3 regions of the Romboutsia sp. Marseille-P6047 genome follow, and region 2 is predicted to be linked to each of the others. Evidence: riboswitches for the same ligand, from Rfam matches in the RefSeq annotation. Region 2 holds a riboswitch; each other region holds the start of a gene.

Region 1 (5,995 bases), on a different contig from region 2:
AGTAAGCCGAAAGGCGTGGCTTACAAATGACAAGTAACATTGCTATTATCATAGCCTCTTCGCTAGTTTATTGTAAAAAGCGTGGGTGAATAGGAAAGATAAAACCTTATAGTACTTTGAAAACTGCATAACATTTAGTGATATGACATCATTTAATTATATATAGACAAGAAAAGTCTTTAAAATTACAAACTTTAATAACTGGTCAAGTTATTAAGGGTGCAGGGCGGATGCCTTGGCACTAGGAGCCGATGAAGGACGTGATAAGCTGCGATAAGCTTCGGGGAGTTGCACGTAAACTTTGATCCGAAGATTTCCGAATGAGGAAACTCACTTAGAGTAATGTCTAAGTATCGTTAAGTGAATACATAGCTTAGCGAAGGGAACCCGGGGAACTGAAACATCTAAGTACCTGGAGGAAGAGAAAGAAAAATCGATTCCGTAAGTAGCGGCGAGCGAACGCGGAACAGGCCAAACCAATAAAGCTTGCTTTGTTGGGGTTGCGGACACGTCATAAACGAAGAGGTATCGTAAGTGAAGAGAGTTGGAAAGCTCCGCTATAAAGGGTAATAGCCCCGTAGCTGAAACGAGAAGACTTTAGATGTGATCCAGAGTACCACGGGACACGTGAAACCCTGTGGGAAGCAGGAGGGACCATCCTCCAAGCCTAAATACTACCTAGTGACCGATAGCGCATAGTACCGTGAGGGAAAGGTGAAAAGAACCCCGGGAGGGGAGTGAAATAGAACCTGAAACCCTGTACTTACAAGCTGTGGGAGCACATTACTTGTGTGACCGCGTACTTTTTGTAGAACGGGCCAACGAGTTACGTTAAGTAGCAAGGTTAAGCACTTAAGGTGTGGAGCCGTAGCGAAAGCGAGTCTTAAATGGGCGATTTAAGTTACTTGGCGTAGACCCGAAACCGGGCGACCTATCCATGAGCAGGTTGAAGCGAAAGTAAAATTTCGTGGAGGACCGAACCCACGAGCGTTGAAAAGCTCGGGGATGACTTGTGGATAGCGGTGAAATTCCAATCGAGCCCGGAGATAGCTGGTTCTCCCCGAAATAGCTTTAGGGCTAGCCTCAAGGTTGAGAGAAGCGGAGGTAGAGCACTGAATGTCCTAGGGGGTATTGCACTTACCGAAGACTATCAAACTCCGAATGCCGTATTCTTATACTTGGGAGTCAGACTGTGGGTGATAAGATTCATAGTCAAAAGGGCAACAGCCCAGATCGTCAGCTAAGGTCCCTAAATGTACGTTAAGTGGTAAAGGATGTGGGATTGCACAGACAACCAGGATGTTGGCTTAGAAGCAGCCACTCATTTAAAGAGTGCGTAATAGCTCACTGGTCGAGTGATCCTGCGCCGAAAATTTCCGGGGCTAAAACGTACTACCGAAGCTACGGCATCATTATGATGGGTAGGGGAGCTTCGTATGCAGGTTGAAGCATGACCGTAAGGACATGTGGACAGTATACGAGTGAGAATGTTGGCATGAGTAGCGAGATGTGGGTGAGAATCCCACAGGCCGTAAACCCAAGGTTTCCAGGGGAAGGTTCGTCCGCCCTGGGTTAGTCAGGACCTAAGCCGAGGCCGAAAGGCGTAGGTGATGGACAACAGGTTGATATTCCTGTACCACCAATAACCGTTTGAGAAATGGGATGACACAGAAGGATAAGCTAACCGTACTGTTGGTTATGTACGGGCAAGCATTGAGGCAGTTCCTACAGGCAAATCCGTAGGAATAATGCTAGGATGTGATGCGGAGCGAAATTTAGTAGCGAAGTAGCTGATTTCACACTGTCGAGAAAAGTCTCTATCGAGGTTAAAGGTGCCTGTACCGCAAACCGACACAGGTGGGTGAGGAGAGTATCCTAAGGCCAGCCAGAGAACTGTTGTTAAGGAACTCGGCAAAATGACCCCGTAACTTCGGGAGAAGGGGTGCCTGTCTATGACAGGCCGCAGAGAATAGGCCCAAGCGACTGTTTACCAAAAACACAGGTTTCTGCTAAGTCGCAAGACGATGTATAGGAGCTGACGCCTGCCCGGTGCTGGAAGGTTAAGGGGATCTGTTAGAGCAATCGAAGCAGTGAACTTAAGCCCCAGTAAACGGCGGCCGTAACTATAACGGTCCTAAGGTAGCGAAATTCCTTGTCGGGTAAGTTCCGACCCGCACGAAAGGCGTAACGATTTGGGCACTGTCTCAACAACAGACTGGGTGAAATTGTAATACCGGTGAAGATGCCGGTTACCTGCGACAGGACGGAAAGACCCCATGGAGCTTTACTGTAGCTTGACATTGGGTCTTGGTACTACATGTACAGGATAGGTGGGAGACTATGAAGCGTGAACGCCAGTTTGCGTGGAGTCATCCTTGGGATACCACCCTTGTAGTACTGGGACTCTAACCATAGGCCATGAATCTGGTCTTGGGACACTGTCAGGTGGGCAGTTTGACTGGGGCGGTCGCCTCCCAAAAAGTAACGGAGGCGCTCAAAGGTTCTCTCAGTACGGTCGGAAATCGTACGTAGAGTGTAAAGGCACAAGAGAGCTTGATTGCAAGACATACAGGTCGAGCAAGGACGAAAGTCGGACTTAGTGATCCGGTGGTTCCGCATGGAAGGGCCATCGCTCAACGGATAAAAGCTACCCTGGGGATAACAGGCTTATCTCCCCCAAGAGTCCACATCGACGGGGAGGTTTGGCACCTCGATGTCGGCTCATCACATCCTGGGGCTGTAGTAGGTCCCAAGGGTTGGGCTGTTCGCCCATTAAAGTGGTACGCGAGCTGGGTTCAGAACGTCGTGAGACAGTTCGGTCCCTATCCGTCGCAGGCGTAGGAAATTTGAGGAGACCTGTCCTTAGTACGAGAGGACCGGGATGGACGCACCTCTGGTGTACCAGTTGTTCTGCCAAGGGCATAGCTGGGTAGCTAAGTGCGGAATGGATAAGCGCTGAAAGCATCTAAGCGCGAAGCCGACTTCAAGATAAGATTTCCCACCGTAAGGGTAAGACCCCAGGAAGACTACCTGGTTGATAGGTCGAAGGTGTAAGTGCAGTAATGTATTTAGCTTATCGATACTAATAGGTCGAGGACTTGACCAAAATAAATTTAAATGATAAATATTGTAAATGATATGTAGTTTTGAAAGTATTATCATACTTTAATCCTAAAATGTTATATTTGCTGGTGTGGCTCAACGGTAGAGCAGCTGACTTGTAATCAGCAGGTTGTAGGTTCGATTCCTATCACCAGCTCCATTTAAGACTAAGATATTCTTAGTCTTTTTTTGTGTTCAAAAACGAATTTACAGAATATGTAAAAATAAATCGAATGAAAATAGTAGATTTTATCATATTAATTTGATATTATAACAAAAGACAATGATTTTGTCTGAAAAAAATAGAGACAAAGAAGTACGATTTATATATGGGCACTTGAATCGTATGGAGTTACTAGTGCAACCGGCTATGTTTAATTATAAGTCATTTAGAAATGAAACTAATTGATTTATAAACAGATATAGTCTTTTTTATTGCAAAAAGACTAATATCCTTTATTTAAACAAAAAATTATAGAAGCTAAGAAGTATGATTTGTAAATGGGCACTTAAATCATATGGAGCTAGTAGTGCAACCGGCTATATTTTAACTTAACTTAGTTTAGATATTTTAATCTAACTAAATAAGTTAAACTATAGCCTTTTTTTGAAGGGAGAATAGTATGAAAAACAATCTAAAAAGGAAAGTATTATCTATAGTTCTTACAATAGCCATGGTAATAGGGTACATGGTTCCAAATTTAGGTATAGTTAATGCAGAAACAAACGTATTACCAGAAGGATTTACAAGTGTAGCTATAGGTAACAATTACGGTAATGGAAGTGCAATTTTTGACAACACTAGTAAGACATTAGAAATTCAAGGCTCAGGTAACCTAATAGGAAAAGATAAGGGATCAGTTGATAGCTATCAATTTGTAAGTTACCAAGTTAATGGTGATGCTACAATTATAGCTAAATTAGAAAACTTTAATACGAGTAATGCTCCATATGGTCAAGCAGGAGTATTTATGCGTGAAAATAATACTAGCGACAATGCAGATTATTTTGGTGTATATGTAGAACCAAGTAAAGATCAATATAGATATGCTTATAGAGATAACTCTACAGGTGGAACTGGTGCAGCAGCTATATCAGGATTAACAAAAGAATCTAAAAATAAATATATAAAAATTGAAAAGAATAAAACTTCTTTTAAATATTATATAGCTAATGACAAAGATTTTAATGACATAATAGCATCTGGTGGACAAAGTATAAACTCATCATCTACTACATGGAACTTAGGATTTGTAGTAAGTAATGGAGGAAGTACAACATCAGCAGTTGCAAGTTTTAATGATATAACAATAAAAAATGAAAGTGGAATTATTTACACTTCAACAGATATACAAACTCCAGAAGTACCTGAAGTACCAGAAATACCAGAAACACCTGAACTTCCTAACTATGGTGTGGGAACATTACCAGATGGATTTAATAATTCATCAATAGGGAATGACAGTGAAAATGTATATGCTAATTTTGATAAAGATACAAAATCATTCACAGTAAATGGATCAGGTACATATATAGGAAAAGATGTATCATCAACTGATAACTATCAGTTTATAAATTACAAAGTAGAAGGTAACGCTACTATAGTAGCTAGATTAGTAGACTTTGATATGAGTAATGCAAAATATGGTCAAGCAGGTGTATTTGTACGTAATAATAATTCTACTAATGATGCAGACTACTTTGGCGTATATGTAGAACCAAGTAAAAATCAATATAGATATGCTTATAGAGATAATGCATCAGCAAAATCAGGTGCAGCTCAAATAGGTGAATTAAATGCAGATTCTAAAAATCAATATATAAAAATAGAAAGAAATAAAACTCAATTTAAAGCTTATATATCTAAAGACCCAACATTCCCAACCGATAAAACAATAGTAAAAACTCAAACTGTTGTAAATGAAAGTAACACTTGGTATGTAGGATTTGTAGTAAGTAACGGAGGAAGTGAAACTCCAGCAGTTGCTACTTTTGACAATGTAAGAATAGAAAATGAAGATAAACTTTACTATGATTCAACAATAGAAAAAATGCCAGTTGATACAGTAGAAAATGTAAAAGCTGAGGCTAAAGATTTTAAAGTAACTTTAAGCTGGGATGAAGTAAAAGATGCTACTTCATATGTAATAAAAAGATCAACAGAAAAAAATGGAGAATATAAAGAAATAGCAGAAGTTGATTCTTCTAAAACAACATATGAAGATTTAGAAGTAGTAAACTTCCAAACATATTACTATAAGATAATGGCAAAAAATGAAAATGGAAATGCATACGACTCAAAAGAAGTAGTAGCAGTACCAAACAATAGTAATCCAGACAATATACAATATGAAGATAATGCCGCTAATTTCAACATGATAGAAGAACCAAATGATACAGTATCAAATCCTGTAATAACATTAAAAGGTTCAGTTGATAAAGATGGAAAGATAACAATAAAGCAAAATGATAAAATAAAAGTAAATGCTATAGAAAAATCAAAAGATGAAGTATTTACTAAAAACTTAACATTAGACTTAGGAAGAAACATAATAGAAATTTACCATACAACAGAAGATGGAAAAACAACAGTAAAAACTTATAACATAGTATATTTAAACAATGGTAACTATGATATAATCGTTGATTCAACATACAATGGTGTTGAAGGAAGAGAAGTTGATGGAATAAAAACATATAGCACAATAACAGAAGCAGTAAACTCTGTACCAACTAAAAATACAGAACGTGTAAACATATTTGTAAAAAATGGCGTATATAAAGAAAAAACAATAGTACAATCACCATATATAAGTATAATAGGCGAAGATAGCCAAAAGACTATATGGACTTACGATGCTTCAAATGGAACAATAAATCCTGAAACAGGAGA
Region 2 (5,995 bases):
ACCTGTTGAATCGTAAACTATTTCTGAGTAAGCGTGAGTTCCTATACCCTTTTTAAAAACTTCAACGTATCCATCTTCATTTAAAAGTTTTATAGGTTCTTGTCTTACTGATTTATCTTTTCCTATGTAACCTGAACCTATTGTTGCAGATTTCCAATTTAAATCAGATAAATAAGTTTCTTTATCTGTAACTACTACTGTTCTTGTAAATTGGGCTTTGTTTCCATCACTATCTTTTACAGAACAAGTTACGTTAAATATACCTGTATTTCCTTTAATATAATCTGATTCTACTTCTATTTTAGAAGTTAAATCACCATCTTCACCATCTGTAACACTTATTCCTTTAATTAAATCAATTTCTTCATTTATATTAAATGCTACACTCTCGTCACCTTTGAATTTTGGCTTACCATTGCTTGTTGTTAGTTTAGGATTAACTATTATACAGTGATCACTCGTATTTCCATTACCACCATCATGTACTTCTATTACTAATTCCTTCACTCCAGAAACTGGAATATTTATATAAGCTAAGTTATCATAGTAACTCATAATATTTGTTGTTGCTACAGTTTTTCCATCTGCTACAACTTTAAAAGTTACACTTGAATTATTATTTTCTCCTATAGCTGTGTCTACACCAATTAATGCTTCAAAGTTGTCATATTCCTTATCAGATAAATCATAAGTTATCTTTCCATTTGCATGTATTCCGATACCATTTTTAAATGTTGTTACCTCACCATGTACCATTCCTTGTATGTTACTGTTTCTTCTTGGAGTTCCCCACTCAGTATTTACAGATGTCCACTTAAAATCTGATAAGTAATCATAGTCACTTACTACTTCTACTTTTAAACTTTTCTCCACAGTTACTTCTTCATTGGTTAATGTGTATTTAACTTGATAAGCTCCGTTTTTATCAGTATTTACATTGCTTTCAACTTTTAATTTTGATGTTATGTCCTCACCTAAATAGGTAAAACCTTTAACATAATCTTTTGGGTTAAATTTCTCTCCTCTTTTTAAAGTTACTTTCTCTTGTTGAATACTTATGCTTGGCTTTAATGAATTTATTTGAACTTTGTTTCCTATTGTTAAATCTTTTGCATAAGGAACTACTTCATATTCGCTATTGTCATCTGTTGAATCTTTATCTATGTAAGTACTTCTTGTAGTAAATGCGATTACCTTTCCATTTCTTAGTATTTCATAACCAAGTAAATCATCTTTCGTATTTTCATTTATACTCATGCTTAGTTTTGTTCCAGAAGTTAATTTTAATAATGATACATCTAAACCTGTATCAATACCATCAAATCCACTTCCTTCATAATCCATAACAGTACTATTTAAGTACCATATTTTATCCTTTGACTCTGGTAGTTGTTTTAAACTTTCCTTACACTTATCAGATAACGTAAATCCATATTTTTCAAAGTAGTAAGTTAGGTTAATACCTAGAACTTCTGAAGAATAAGTTGCAAGTATGTCCTTCTTTTCTTGTTCATTTCTTGGTCTAGGTTTTCTTTCTCTATATAAAGTTTCTAACTCTGCCCAATAAGTATCTTTCTTTAATTGTAATTGCCAAAACATACCTAATTTTTGGAAATAGTCAAAATCATCAAATCCTTTTAATGAGTCTTCTGGGGCTAGGTATTTATATAAATCACTGTAAGAAACCCTATCTCCCATTCCATTTTTTATATGAGCACTATTTGCCCACATGTTATTTGTAACCTCAGGCCATTCCCTAGCACTAATATCCATTTGGTGACCAGCTTCATGTACTGTAGCCCATAAAACAGAATTTAAACTGTCTCTATCAGTTCTTAACATCGATTGTTCATAACCTCTCTGTATACCAATATGGTCAACATAAGCATATGCTAAACCATAAGGTTGCATCAATCTTATGGTTGTTCTAACATTTGTAGAGTCGTTAGTTGGATCTGTTTCATCATCTTTTAACCCAGAAAATTCAAATGCATCTTGAATTTGACTATTTAGATTATCCACACTTTCACCAATATCTACACCTTCTTCTACATATACCTTATATGCAGCTGATGCAGTTCCTGTGTATAGCAATCTGGTACTGTTAAATTCAAATACATCTACTGTATTTTCAGGATCTTTTTCTAATTTTTCATTATATTCTTTTAATTCTTTTATGAATGCTTCTTTGTCATCTCCTAAGTTATATAATGGGAAAGTTTCGCCACCTTCAATACGAACCACTGGAGCTTTTGCTTGTTGTTCTTTTGTGTACTTATTCACTAAGTATACTGCTCCACCTTTTACAGTTTTATTACTCCATGAATCACTATAAATTTCTGGTACTGTTATAACATTTTTACCTTGCTTTAATTGATACTGTCTTATCCAGTTTGAGTAGAAACCTTCATGTTGAGTAAATGCAATTGATGGTAATGGTGATCCTTCTTCTGATTCAACATATATTGTAAACTCTTCTCCTGGTTTTGCTATTATACCAGTTGATTGTAAGTCTGTACCGAAAGTAGACATTTGTAAATTATTTTTTGCTTTTGCATGTGTATTACCATATTGTGTAAGTGTAAAAATTCTATCTGAATAGTCTTTATCACCTTGTAAAACTTCTTTTGCTAAATCTATATCATGTATTAATTCATCTTTTAGAGGATGATTATTAACCTCTTTTTCTAAATTATTTATTACATCTATATTGTTATATTCATCTTTTAATTCAGACATTGTACCATCTGTAAACATGTTACTTATAACATCTGATAATGAGTCTTCTCTATAAAACATAAATTCCGAAGCAGATGCCCAGTCTTGGTTAGCTTTTTTGAATTTAAATTTTATTCTTTTAAATTTCTCCTCATTAAATTTTATTTCAACTATATCTGAAGTAGATCCTGAATACTTTCCATGACTTACTAAAGTGAAATCATCACCATCATCTGTAAGTGAAGAATATATTTCAAACTCTTGAGCAAAACCTTTCCCCTTAGCTGAATCCTGTCTTGCTCCATATACTATTCTATTTAAACTTGTAACTTCATCTAGTGTAAGTATTACCTCATTTTCAAAACTTGAACTATTAAAATTACCGGTCTCCCAGTGGGTACTAAAATCTCCATCTATAGCTTTAGATATTACTGATGATTCATAGTTTCCACCATTATTAGTTATTGAATTTATCTTAGAGTTGTCTAATTTAAAAAATTTATTATATTCTTCTAAATAACTACTATTAAGTAAGTTAAACTTACTTACTTTAGCTTGATTTGATTGTATATCTTGATTATTTTGATCTGATATATTTGGGACTAACTTATTATCCCCCAATTCATGTGCTAAAACACCTACAGTTCTTACTGAAAAGTTTGAAATGATTGCTGCCATAGTTAATGCTGCTATTTTTCTTTTGTGCATATTTCTCCTCCTGAATAATTTTCCCTCAGAAGTACATTACGTTAGAATAAAAAAGTTACTCAGAAAGAGTAACTTAAAATAGACCTAATAATTTCATACTAAGCTTAAAACAAAAAGTATAATGTACTCTTTGGCAACTGGCTGACATAGTTAAGAAAACCTTAGTCCCTATAGCTTTGTGTCCCTAAGTTTCCTTAGGTTTACCTATTAAATTCATTCAGTATTTTACCATTATTTTCTATACAATGTCAATTACTGTCGTATTATTTATGCTAAGATTATAAATGTATATATCCTAATTATTTTATCGTAAGCAATTTATTGAATTTTTGACATAAGACAGTTATACACTAGATTTTTTTAACTTAGTATTCTTTAATATTTTATACCTTTAATTTTTTTAATTTACAGTAGTGAGCTTGATGTACTTAACTACTAAATATCTTGATTTCACTAGCTTCTACAATAGAACACTTACTAAGTTTAAACTGTCCTTTTTAATTTTAAGGTCTTAATGTTCATAAAGTTTCTAACTCTATCCAATTTATAGAACACTAAAACATAAAATAGTACATTAAAAATTAATAGGTACCTTATACGGTGGTGTTACATATCCTCTTTTAGTTCCCCTTTTTGTATATTTTGCACCTTTACTTAACAAACAAGTTTTTATTCCTTTTGTAGAATTTACATTTAATATACTTGCTATTTCCATACTAGGTTTAAACTTCCAATGAGATTTATCAATCTCCCAATTAAATTCCCTATCTATAGAAATTTCAACCGAGTTATATATTTTAAATTCTTCGTTACTATTGTTGAGTAACTCTAGTTCCTCTGATTCTAAATAATGTTTAACTTTATTTTCTTCCTTAACATGCATTACCTCTCCCCATAGACTTTCTATATCTAAATTATCAATTATGTTAAAATCTATTTCTTTAACAGGAATTATCAAGTACCTTCTATTTCCTGTTTCATCCTTTAGAAAATCATCATTATTAACAGTTGCATAAAAAGAAGTTTTCCTTGGATAGATTACAGTTTTAATAGCATAAGGTCTTCTAAATTCATCATTTTGCTCTGTAGTAAATGCTTTAAGTTTTGATAAATCGCGTTTCAATGTTGCATCTAGCTCACCTAATTCAGATACCCAATATTTGATACATTGATAAACCTTATCTTTATCACTATGGTATAATTCCAGACCTGTTTTTGCATATATTGGTATAAGCTTTTTTATTAATCTGGTTTTCCAAGGCCTTGTCTGCCTTGCAGTATAAGTATTCCTTATATATTTAAATTTCCTTCATTAAAAGGTATCATAGCTGTATTTAACAACCATTTGGTGATAAGTATTTTCTTTAACTTAGGATTAAAATCTTCTGGTGTTATAATAGGATCACATAATTTTTGTATATATTTATAATTACCATCAAACTCCATATAACACTCTCTTAGATAATCTATTACAGGATTTTTAGGACTTGCTTCTCCTATACGATTTACAAATTTATCAATAGTAGCAAATGGTAGCTTAAATCCATATTTAATACATATCGAATGGATATCTACTAGTTGATTATCTAAATTAGTTAGTCTAGTCCTTCTATTTCTACATCTTTTGTAATGTCATTATAGGATGCTGTTATATTATTTGCTTTTAAAATTTCATTCACATTTTCCCTTATTTTTAGTGGTACGTTTTTTTCATCTATATATGGGTAGTTGATAAAGTAACTTTTATTTTCTTCTTCATCACTTTTACAAGTTAGTTCAAAATCTTTCTCTATGTCACATTCTTTTATGGCTTTGCTTGATTATTATAAAACTGAACTGCATTATTTTTATTTACTTTATGATTAGATTTTTTATTTAGATTTGGTAAATTTATTGGTATTCCTAATATTTCATATGCTTTTTTTAGAACTTGTCTAAATGGAATGCTTTCTACTTTTTGTATAAAGTTTATTATTGTTTCTAAGTTTTTTAGGTTGTTTATACTTTCAATATATTCGTTATACATGTTTCCCCCTGTGGTTATTTTTATAGTATAATTTCTGATATTTCTAGTTCTAATGCCTTAGCTATTTTATAGATAGTTTCTTGTCTTGGTGTTCCTTGGCTATTTATTATTCTTGATAATGTCGATGTTGAGATTTTTGATATTGATGCTAGTTTTGTTAATGAATATCCTTTTTGTAGCATTTTTGTTTGTATTAGTTTGGTGTTGATTTTATAATTCATTTTATTTCCTCCTGTTTTGTTTGATTTTGTTTTATGAGTATATAGTATCAAAGATTTTTTGCATATACTTATAATCTATGTTAGGAATTTATGTAATAAAAAATGCCTATCATGCTGAAGTAGCATTATAGGCATCTTAATAAGTTAATCTAATATTTTTCTATATTTATCTTGAATAAAAATACTGGGATTTAAGGTAAATCTGTTGACTCTTTCCAACTTATGCTACAGTCAAATATTACAGAATCTAAAACACTTTCTCTATTTTCTATCATATCTATAAGTAATTTTGTAGCATGTTTCCCTTCTTGATAAGTTGGCT
Region 3 (5,995 bases), on a different contig from region 2:
GGTATTCCACTAGACATTAAAAGGGACATCGTTCTTGTAAACCTAGAAACTATTATTTTCTCATTTAATTTGTCTATTATCGGTATATTTAGCTTCAAGTAACTCACAGTATGCATACCATGATCTGTTTTAGCATAAATCTTAAATAATACTGAAAGTGTAACTATTGCTAATGTAATAAATATTATATTACTACTTATAAATCCACTTATAGACATTAATAATTTTGTTATTGCTGGTAATTCTGTACCCATAGATTCAAATGTTTCAATAAATGAAGGCATTACAAATATCATTAATATAGCTACTACTAATGCTGCCACTATAGCTAGTATTGCTGGATATATCATAGCTACCCTAACTTTATTATTTATTTTATTATCTTTTTCATATTGGTCTGACATTCGAAGCATTATTGTATCTAGATTTCCACTTTCTTCGCCAACTTCAATCATATTTATTAATAAATTTGGAAATGCATCTAAATGTTTTCCCATTGCATATGACAATGTTTCCCCCCTCTTAACATCATCTTCTACGATTTTTATAATATCTTTAAGTTTTTTATTTGTAGTTTGTTGAGCTAATATTTCTAATGCAGAGTTTACTGTTAATCCAGCATCTAACATTGTATAAAACTGTCTACAAAATATAGCTATATCTTTTATAGTTATTTTTTGAAAGATATTTATCTCTATATTTTTACTTTCTATTTTTTCTTCTATTTTTAGTGGGTAATACCCATTCGAACGCAACATATCCGTTACTTCAAATTTAGATTTTGATTCATGTATACCAGTTATCTTTTCTCCTGAAGGGCTTATAGCTCTATATTCAAATTTAGGCACTTTATATCATCCCTTTCTTATATATTTTTTATCATAGTTATCGAAGCAAGTTCATTAACTGTTGTTATTCCATTAAGAACTAGTTTTTTACAATTCTCTTCCAATGTCTCCATGCCATTTTTAATTGCTATATCTTTAAGACCATTTGGATCTCTACTTATATTTATATAATCTCTATGTTCTCTTGATATCTCCATAATTTCATAAATACCAGTTCTCCCTAGATATCCTGTATAATTGCAATTTCCACAACCTAATCCTCTATATAGTAAAAGTTCCTCATCATCATTCTTACCTAGTATTCTTTTTTCATATGTAGTTGAACTATATTGTGATTTACAATGCGGGCATATCTTTTTTACAAGTCTTTGAGCAATTACCCCAGAAATAGCTGTAGATACTAAGTATGGTTCTATATTCATATCAATTAATCTAGTTATTGTAGATGGCGCATCATTAGTATGCAATGTGCTTAAAACTAAATGTCCTGTTATGGCCGCTTTTGTTGCAACTTGAGCTGTTTCCTCATCTCTTATTTCCCCTATCATAACTATATCTGGATCTTGTCTTAATATACTTCTTAATCCACTAGCAAAAGTAAGGTTTGTTTTATTATTTACATTTACTTGATTTATTCCATTTAATGTATACTCTACAGGGTCCTCTATTGTAACAATATTTACTTCTGATGAATTTAATTCACTTAAAATAGTGTATAATGTAGTAGATTTACCACTTCCAGTCGGACCTGTAACTAATACAATTCCATGCGGACTTGATATAATTCTCTCTAATCTTTTAATATTTTCATCATCCATTCCTAGGTATTCTTTTCCCACCTTAAAATTACTTCTATCTAATACCCTTATAACTACTTTTTCTCCATTTACAACTGGAAGTATAGATATTCTTAAATCAACCTTTTTTCCAGATATTTTGGCTATTACTCTACCATCTTGAGGTATTCTTTTTTCAGTTATGTTTAAATTTGATAATATTTTAATTCTAGTAACTAATGGACCTAAACTTTCTTTTGGAAGTGTATTTATATTACGTAACTGACCATCAATTCTATATCTTATTCTTATTTCATTTTCAAAAGGTTCAATATGTATATCTGAAGCTCTCATTTCAACTGCATTGGCAAATAAGTACTCTACCATTTTTACAGCCGGAGCACTTTTTACATCATCTAAATCTTCTACATTAATAGATATATATTGTGATTCTAAACTTTCTCTTGATAATTCTTCTGCTGCTAAGTTCATTTTTTCTGAACTATAGTGAACTTGAATAAATTTGCTTATACTCGCTTTATCACTTATATATGATTCAACTTCAAATCCTGTAGATATAGATATGTCATCTACTGCATATATATTAAGTGGATCTGAAAAAGCAATTTTTAATTTATTTTCTTCAATCCCAAAAGGGATTAATGTATATTTTTCACATAATCCTTGAGAAAGTAACTTAATAACCCTTTTATCAAATTCTATCTCATTCAAATTAACTTTTTTTATACCTGTTTGTTTCTCTATAGCATCAATAATATCTTTTTCTTCTAATATATTAAGCTCGACTATAATCTCACCTAATTTTTTACCCATAGTTTTTTGAGCTTTTAAAACTTGAGCTAGTTGATATGATGTTATCTTTTCTGCTTCTACTAAAATATCACCTAAACGCCTTTTAGTGTAACTAACCATATATTCACCTCTTTTGTAAAATACTATATTTATATACTACTTTCGTACCATTAAAATTATTCTTTTGCATGATACATTATACCATTTTTTCCCTATGTCTATCTATTTATGTAATAAAAAAGGCCATATTATAATCAAAACAAAATTTGTTATAATATAGCCGGTTGCACTACTATCTCAGTATACCTAAAGTGCCCATATATAAGATATACTTCTTTGATTTCTACTTTTTATTAACTTCTTTCTATAAAAAATATATACCATTTTCCACTTTTTAACAATACATATTTATACTTTAGTATAAATATTACTAAATTCTAAATAATAATTTATATAAAAAAAGACTCGCTCCAAAATAACTTTGGATACAAGCCTTTTTTAATTTAATTAAAATAAAACACTTATAGATTCGTTAGAGAATATCTTCTTTATAGCATCTCCAAATAAAGGAGCTACAGTAAGTTCTTTTATCTTATCTATTTTCTTTTCTTCAGGAAGTTGTATAGTATCTAATACTATTAACTCACTTATAGCAGAATTTTCTATTCTTTCTATAGCCGGTCCTGATAATACTCCGTGAGTACAACAAGCATATATATCTTTCGCTCCAAATTCTTTAAGAGCATTAGCTGCATTAGTTATTGTTCCAGCTGTATCTATCATATCATCTAACAGGATAACATTCTTTCCTTTAATATCTCCTATTATATTCATAACTTCACAGACATTAGCCTTTGGTCTTCTCTTATCGATTATAGCTAATGGAACATCTCCGTCTAATGTTGTTGCAAATTTTCTAGATCTTGTAACACTTCCTAAATCAGGTGAAACTACTACTAAATCTTCTATTTTCTTCTCATTAAAGTAGTTAGCTAATATGCTTCCACCTAATAAGTGATCTAGTGGTATATCAAAGTATCCTTGTATCTGTGCTGCATGTAAATCCATTGTTAATACTCTATCTGCACCTGCAGCTGTTATTAAGTTCGCAACTAACTTAGCTGTGATTGGATCTCTAGATTTCGCTTTTCTATCTTGTCTTGCATATCCGTAGTAAGGGATTACTGCTGTTATTCTACCTGCTGATGCTCTTCTAAGCGCATCTATCATTATTAATAATTCCATTAAGTTGTCATTAACTGGACTGTTAGTTGATTGAACTACGAAAACATCGCATCCTCTCACCGTCTCATTCATGTTTACAGATATTTCTCCATCACTGAATGTTCCTACTTGACAGTCTGATACAGGTACTCCTATATAATCAGCTATCTTTTGTGCTAACTCTTTAGACGAGTTTCCTGAAATTATTTTAATTTCACTTCCGCTAGTATTCATTGCCTATCCTCCCGAAAAATTTAAACTATTGATATATATTGTGTATTTATATTTAAAATTTTTAGACTAAACTAAAAATAATAATCAAACTTATTTGTTGTCTCTAGCTCTTTTCTTTTCTACCCAACCTTCTTTAACAACTTGTCTTTCTCTTGCAATTGCTAAAGCTCCATTTGGCACATCATTAGTTATTGTTGAACCTGTAGCTATGTAACCATCTTCTTCAACTGTTACTGGAGCTACTAAGTTTGAATTTGAACCAACAAATGCTCCATCTTTTACTACAGATTTAAATTTATTTTTCCCATCATAGTTAACAAATACTACTCCACATCCTATATTTACATTTTTACCTACATGTGCATCTCCTATGTAAGATAAATGTGAAGCCTTTGAGTGATCTTCTATAGTAGCATTTTTCACTTCTACGAAATCACCTATTTTTACATGGTTCCCTATATTACTCTTTGGTCTAAGATAAGCATATGGTCCAACTGTTGTATTTTCTCCAACTATACTATCAACTATTGTTGAGTTTTTTACTTCTGTATTATCTCCAATTGTTGAATTTTCTATAGATGAATTCATCTCTATTGTACAGTTGCATCCTATTTTAGTGTTTCCTTTTAACATTACCCCTGGATAAATAATAGTGTCATTTCCTATTTCTACATCAGACTCTATGTATGTAGAGTTAGTATCTATTATAGTTACACCATTAACCATATGAGCTTCATTTATTCTTTTTCTCATTATTGCTTCTGCTTTTGATAATTCAACTCTAGAGTTTACTCCCATAAGTTCTTCTATTGTAGAACCATTGTAAGCTCCTACTTTTTGACCTTTATCTCTCATTATATATATTGTATCTGTTAAGTAGTATTCGCCTTGAGCATTATTATTATCTATTAAATCTAAAGCTTCTCTTAAAGATTTTCCATTGAAGCAGTAGATTCCTGAATTTATTTCATTAACTGCTTTTTCATCTTCATTAGCATCTTTTTGTTCTACTATTTTTAATAAATCTTCATTGCTATCTCTTATTATTCTTCCATACCCAGTTGGATTGTCTACCTTAGTTGTTAAAACTGTTGCATGATATCCATTTTCTAAGTGATATGAGAATAATCTATTTAATGTATCTTCCTTTATTAGTGGAGTATCTCCACATAAAACTACTATAGTATCTTCATCTTTTATATATTCTTTAGCCATCTTAACAGCATGTCCAGTACCTAGTTGCTCTGTTTGCATTGCTATCATAGTATCTTTTGGTAATCTTTCTTTTACAACTTCACTTTCGTGACCTAAGATAGCAACTATGTCATTTACTCCTGATTTTTTAGAAACATTTATAACGTGGTTTACCATTTCTTTTCCACATACTTTATGTATTACCTTAGGATATTTAGACTTCATTCTAGTCCCTTTTCCTGCAGCAAGAATTATAGCTTTAAAATTCATAAGCTCGGCTCCTTTTATATTAAAATTAATCTATCTATCTTTATATCTTATGTTCTTGTTTTGTATACAATTTCACTTTTTCTCTAATTAATATACCACTTTTTATGTTAAAAGTATAGCATTTAAGTGTTTTTTCCAATAAAAAAGAACCGAATTGTTCGGCTCTTTCATACTATTTTAATAATACATTAAGTTATTTGTTTATTATTCTGCTGCTACTTCTAATTGAGCAACTGCTTCATGGTAAGCTTTAAGTACTGCTTCTTCTAAAACTTGTCTCATTTCAGCATTTATTGGATGAGCTATATCTCTAAAGTTTCCTTCTCCAACTTTTCTACTTGGCATTGCTATGAATAACCCGTTGTGACCTTCGATAACTTTTATATCATGAACAACAAATAAATTATCGAAAGTTATAGAAACTATACACTTCATTTTCCCCTCATCAGTTATTTTTCTTACTCTTACGTCAGTAATGTTCATACCTCAATATCCCCCTTTTAATTTTGACAAAATTATTTTACATTTATAAATTATCTTTCTTACTAGTAATTCTATATTATGTAAAAATTTCCTTCTTTATTTTTTTAAATATTTCTGCAAAATCTTAAATATTTATTATTCTTCATCTAAAAA

What was found. A riboswitch is a leader RNA that binds a small molecule or an ion and turns the genes downstream of it on or off. The one in region 2 is predicted to bind cyclic di-GMP.
Region 1: it holds a riboswitch for cyclic di-GMP, as region 2 does, so the genes downstream of both, EIH23_RS05090 (pectinesterase family protein) here and EIH23_RS04895 (NPCBM/NEW2 domain-containing protein) in region 2, are expected to answer to the same signal.
Region 3: it holds a riboswitch for cyclic di-GMP, as region 2 does, so the genes downstream of both, EIH23_RS12565 (GspE/PulE family protein) here and EIH23_RS04895 (NPCBM/NEW2 domain-containing protein) in region 2, are expected to answer to the same signal.

The regions. Positions count from the first base shown of each region.
Region 1 covers NZ_UWOT01000004.1:20,349-26,343, reverse strand. Annotated here, with positions in the region: rRNA gene EIH23_RS05100 (23S ribosomal RNA) at 204-3,106, shown strand; tRNA gene EIH23_RS05095 (tRNA-Thr) at 3,188-3,262, shown strand; cyclic di-GMP riboswitch class II at 3,398-3,481, shown strand; cyclic di-GMP riboswitch class II at 3,570-3,653, shown strand; gene EIH23_RS05090 (pectinesterase family protein) at 3,726-5,995, shown strand, end outside.
Region 2 covers NZ_UWOT01000003.1:263,341-269,335, reverse strand. Annotated here, with positions in the region: gene EIH23_RS04895 (NPCBM/NEW2 domain-containing protein) at 1-3,426, opposite strand, end outside; cyclic di-GMP riboswitch class I at 3,556-3,641, opposite strand; gene EIH23_RS04890 (VapE domain-containing protein) at 4,001-4,669, opposite strand; gene EIH23_RS16230 (hypothetical protein) at 4,717-4,872, opposite strand; gene EIH23_RS04885 (hypothetical protein) at 5,231-5,452, opposite strand; gene EIH23_RS04880 (helix-turn-helix domain-containing protein) at 5,473-5,673, opposite strand; gene EIH23_RS04875 (LacI family DNA-binding transcriptional regulator) at 5,865-5,995, opposite strand, start outside.
Region 3 covers NZ_UWOT01000013.1:64,009-70,003, forward strand. Annotated here, with positions in the region: gene EIH23_RS12560 (type II secretion system F family protein) at 1-848, opposite strand, end outside; gene EIH23_RS12565 (GspE/PulE family protein) at 866-2,557, opposite strand; cyclic di-GMP riboswitch class II at 2,707-2,791, opposite strand; gene EIH23_RS12570 (ribose-phosphate diphosphokinase) at 2,945-3,895, opposite strand; gene glmU (bifunctional UDP-N-acetylglucosamine diphosphorylase/glucosamine-1-phosphate N-acetyltransferase GlmU) at 3,986-5,359, opposite strand; gene spoVG (septation regulator SpoVG) at 5,564-5,842, opposite strand; gene purR (pur operon repressor) at 5,978-5,995, opposite strand, start outside.